Regions from separate parts of the Kineococcus sp. AC630 genome, predicted to be linked through region 2. Evidence: riboswitches for the same ligand, from Rfam matches in the RefSeq annotation. Region 2 holds a riboswitch; the other holds the start of a gene.

Region 1 (2,388 bases), on a different contig from region 2:
CAACGCCGGCGCCCGCGCGTTGTACGAGGGCGCCGGTTTCACCGTCCACCACGCGTACCACTACCGGGTCGCGCCCTCCGCCTGAACGACGGAGGCGTGGGTGCCGACGTCCCACACGAACGGCGGTTCGGTGCCGTTGACCGACCAGTCGCCGACGATCCGCTGCTTGTAGATCACCGGGTTGTGCGAGGCCACCGTGCGGGCGTTGCGCCAGTGCCGGTCGAGGTCGCGGGCCCGGGAGGTGCCCGACGCGCCGAGGGTGTTGAAGAGCAGCGTCGCGGCGCGCGGGACGGTTTCCGAGAGCACGACCTGGGCCTGGGCGGTCCGGATCTCGGCCTCGACGTTCGCCGCCCGGTCCGCCGCCGTCCCCGGCAGGTGTGCGGTGTCGGCGGCGGACTGGACCGCCTGCGCCGCAGCGCGGGTCAGGGAGCGGGCGGTGAACGCGATCGAGGAGATCTCGCCGGCCACCGACAGCACCTGGGCGTCGTTCCTGACGAGGGGGGCCAACCCGTGGGTGTAGCTGCGGGTCCGGGTGCGGACCTCGTGCCCGGTGTCGCGTTCGACCGCCGCGGCGATCCCGGCGTGCACGGCCAGCAGGACGAGTTGGTACAGCGCGGTCTGGTAGCGGAACCGGGCGGTGAACGGGGAGACGTCGTCGGCGGCGATCTCGACGTCGTCGAGCTCGAGGGTCCCGGTCCCGGTGAGCTGCTGCCCGAAACCGTCCCAGTCGTCGGAGACGCGAACCCCCCGGCCCCGGACGGGCACCAGGGCGGTCACGACCTCGTGGGTCCCGTCCGGGAGGCGTCGGCGGGCCGTCGCGTCGGTCCAGTCGGCGTAGATCGTGCCGGTCGTGTAGTACTTCCGGCCCGAGATCGCGGTGCGCCCCTCCCGGGTGGTGACGATCGTCTGCTGCTCACCGGTGACCCCGTCACCGACCTCGCTCCAGGAGTTCCCGACCATCTCCCCCGCGACCAGCCGCGCGATCCAGCGCGAGCGGTACTCCCCCACCGGCAGGCTCAGGACCTGCTCCACCCACGCGATGTGGCCGCGGAAGATCTGCGGCAGGTTCGAGTCGGCGGCCGCGAGGTCGACCAGCAGGTCGGTGAACTCGACGAGGTCGAGACCGCCACCACCCTCCTCGACGGGGATGCGCAACCGGCCGAACCCGGCGTCGAGGAGTTCCCGGACCTGGTCCCGTGGCAGTTCGTGGTCCTGCTCGCGCGTCACGGTGCCGGCCGCGATCCGTTGCAGCAGCGGCGAGAAGCGTTCCCGCACATCGGGTTCGGCGGTGGGTTCCAGGGTGGTGCTCACGGAGCTCTCCTCGATCGTGGACGCGTCGGCGTCCGGAACGGGAGGGACGGCGTCCTTACCCGTGCCGGAGCACCAGGTCAGGTCGTCACCCGGGGCACCCCACGACGAGGAGGGTTGCCGGCCAGCGAGCCGGGGCTTGTCGCTGGCGCTCATGACCTGGGACCAGGGAACCACAGGTGGGGAGGGAGGGTCCAGCCCGCTCCGCTGGTGGCCGATCGCGCGGCGGCGGACAGCAGAACGGGAACGTCTGCTCCAGCCCCCCGGAGCAACCGTTCCCGTTCCTGTGTTCCCGCGCCACCGCCCCCGGAGGCCCCCCGGCCTCCCACGGTGCGCGAGTTCCTGCGTCGCGGTCGTCGCTCCCCTCCTGCGGCGACGACCCCGACGAGTCCTAGATCCCCCGGACGACGCCGGAGGTGGTGTCACGCAGGTCGATGACCCGGGACGGTGCGGACTGCGGTGCGGACTGCGCCTCGTGGGCGGCCTGCGCCGCCTCGAGCACGTCGGTGATCTCGTGGCCGATGAGTTCGTGCCGTTCGAGCAGCGCGTCGCGCAGCGCCGCCACCAGGTGGCGGTTGCGGTCCATGAGTTCGCGGACGAACTCCTTCTGCTCGGTCAGCAGGTTCTCCACCAGCCGCCGCCCCTCGGAGTCGCCGAGGACGCGGGAGACGAGGTTCCCGTCGGCGAACGCGCCCTGCTGGACGGCGGCGAAGGAGACCAGGGTCCCGGCCATGCCCGCCGAACCGACCATCTGCGCCGCGACCTGCGTCGCGGACTGCAGGTCGCCGGCCGGGCCGGTCGAGACGTCGCCGAAGAAGAACTCCTCGGCGACCTGACCGCCGAACGCGATCTTGATCAGCCCGGCGAGTTCGCTGCGGGAACGGGTGTAGACGTCCTCGGCGTCACCGTGGGCGAGCAGCCCCAACGCGTTGGCGCGCTTGATGATCGTGAGGACCTCGAGGCGGCGTTGCGGGGCGACGAGCCAGGCGATCGTGGCGTGCCCGGCTTCGTGGGTGGCGATGAGCCGCGCCTCGTGGTCGGTGTAGCCGACGGGCTGGCCGAGGCCGACCTCGGTGACGA
Region 2 (2,388 bases):
GTCGGGACCACGCTGCGCGAGCACCTGGGTCTGCGACCTCCGCTCACGCGTCGCCGCTGAGGAGCCCGCCGAGGTAGCGGGCGATGGCGCCGGGACCCGACACGGGGGCGACGGCCTCGACCGCGGGGTTGTAGTTCGTGTTGGTGTTGATGTCGTAGGTGACCGTCCGCCCGTCCGCCGTCTCGAGGAACTCGATGCCGGCGATCTCGATGCCGGCCGTCCGCAGCAGTTCCTCGTAGCGGCGGACGAGCGGGTGGTCTCCGGTGATCTCCGTCCGCAGCGCGAACGGGACCACGCCCGGCACCTCGCACGCGTCGGCGGGGCACAGTTCGAAGCTGCCCGCGGAGGTGTCCACGCGCACCGCGTAGACGAAGCGCCCGCCCACGAACTCGGCCCGGGTGACGAACGGTTCGGCCGAGCGGAGGAACTCCTGGAGCAGGGTGATCCCGTCGACCGGTTCCTCGAACTCCGGCGAGGCGACGTGGGCGTCGAAGTCCTCGTGGGAGTCGAAGCGCCGGACGCCGAGGCCCTTGCCGCCCTGGTTGTGCTTGGTGATGAACGGCACCTGCAGTTCCCGGGAGCGTGCCGCCAGGTCCCCTCGGCCGAAGACGGCCACGGTCCGGGGTACGTCGAACCCGTTGCGGCGCAACAGCGCGTGCTGGGCGACCTTGCTCACCTCGAGCTCGACGACGTGGGTCCCCCCGACGACCCGGCGGCCCCAGCCCTCGAGCCAGGCGAAGAGGGCCCGGGTGAACTCCTTGGTCTGCCCGTGACCGCGGGTGTGCGCGGACGCACTGAGCCGCGACCAGTAGACGCCCGGGGCCGGTTCGGCGTCGAGGTCCAGGGACCCGTCGGTCAGCAGGACCTCCTCGAAGGGGACGCCCTCGGCGCGCAGGGCGGCCTCGAAGGGCGGGAACCACTCGGGGTTCTCGTGCACCACGTGGACGCGCGGCTCGGTCGGGATGGTCATGCGTTTCCTCCTGGGTTCGTGACGGAGTTTGGCAACCGGTCTCCTCGTACGATAGTTTCACACCGTCCATCCAGAGCGACCGAGAGACCTGGCTCGTCGACGTCGCAGCAACCCCCTGAACCTTCAGACGCGGGTGCTTCCGCCAGGACCGATGGGAGTTCGCGCCGTGAAGGTACCCGAGAAGCGCTTCACACGTCGTCGCCACGTCGACCTCGGTCGACTGCAGTCCGCGGTGTGCGCGGGATCCTGATCCCCCGTCCGCTGCGGTGATCCCGCGGACGGAACCCGGCGTCGTCGTCGACGTGACCATCGGAGTTCCCCCGTGCCCTTCCCCACCCCCACCCGCGTCCGCAGCCTGTGCGTCGTCGGCGCGGGTCCTCGCACCCTCGTCCTGCTGCAACGCCTCGGTGCGCACGCCGGCCCCGAGGACCTCGACGTGCACGTCGTCGATCCCTTCGACTCCGGCGCCGGTCGCACCTGGCGGGAGGCCCAGGACCCCCTGCTGTGGATGAACTCCCGGGCCGCCGACATCACGGTGCTCCCGGACGACTCCGTCACCGGGCTGACCGGACCCGTCACCCGGGGGCCGTCGCTGGCGGACTGGATCCGGGAGAACCGGGCCGGACTGGTCCACGACGCCGCGGCCGCCGGTGAGGACCTGCTGCGCGAGGAGGTCCTGCGCAGCGGGCCGGGTTCCTTCGTCTCCCGCCGGCTCGCGAGCCGCTACCTCGGTGCGGCGTGGCGACGCACGCTCGACGGCCTGCCCCCGAACCTGCGGGTCCACCGCCACGCGCGCACGGTCCTCGACGTCCTCGACGGGGACGACGCGGACGACGGACGTCAGCGGGTGCAGCTCGCCGGCCCCGGGGAACCGCTGACCGTCGACGTCGTGCTGCTCGTCCAGGGACACCTGGACGTCCGCCCGGGTCCCCGCGAGCGGAAGCTGGAGACGTTCGCCCGCAGCCACGGTCTCGCCTACGTCCGTCCCGGCTACACGACCGACCAGGACCTGGACGTGCTGCGCCCGGGCGCCGACGTCGTCGTCGTGGGGATGGGTCTCGCCTTCGTCGACCTGGTGGTGCTGCTCACCGAGGGCCGCGGGGGCCGGTTCGAGGAACTCCCCGACGGCCACCTCCGGTACCACCCCAGCGGAGCGGAACCGCGCCTCTTCGCCGGTTCGCGTCGGGGGGTTCCCTACCGCTCGAAGATCGGGTACCCGGCGCCGACGGGCCTGGGTCTGCCCCACCACTACAGCGCGAGGGTCGTCGAGGAGCGGTTCGGGAGCGCGGAACTCGATCTGCGCTCGGACCTCTGGCCGTTGATCGTCAAGGAGATGGCCGGGGCGCACTACCGGGAACTGTTCCGCACCCACCGGGAACGGACCGTCCTGGCGCCCGCCGAGTTCGACGCCCGGTTCG

What was found. A riboswitch is a leader RNA that binds a small molecule or an ion and turns the genes downstream of it on or off. The one in region 2 is predicted to bind S-adenosylmethionine.
Region 1: it holds a riboswitch for S-adenosylmethionine, as region 2 does, so the genes downstream of both, AC0I8G_RS13210 (acyl-CoA dehydrogenase family protein) here and AC0I8G_RS01230 (FAD/NAD(P)-binding protein) in region 2, are expected to answer to the same signal.

The regions. Positions count from the first base shown of each region.
Region 1 is NZ_CEEDMJ010000011.1:66,701-69,088, forward strand. It holds gene AC0I8G_RS13205 (GNAT family N-acetyltransferase) at 1-85, shown strand, start outside; gene AC0I8G_RS13210 (acyl-CoA dehydrogenase family protein) at 61-1,311, opposite strand; SAM riboswitch class IV at 1,358-1,468, opposite strand; gene AC0I8G_RS13215 (AAA family ATPase) at 1,700-2,388, opposite strand, start outside.
Region 2 is NZ_CEEDMJ010000001.1:258,789-261,176, forward strand. It holds gene AC0I8G_RS01220 (NtaA/DmoA family FMN-dependent monooxygenase) at 1-60, shown strand, start outside; gene AC0I8G_RS01225 (ATP-grasp domain-containing protein) at 44-970, opposite strand; SAM riboswitch class I at 1,034-1,128, shown strand; gene AC0I8G_RS01230 (FAD/NAD(P)-binding protein) at 1,293-2,388, shown strand, end outside.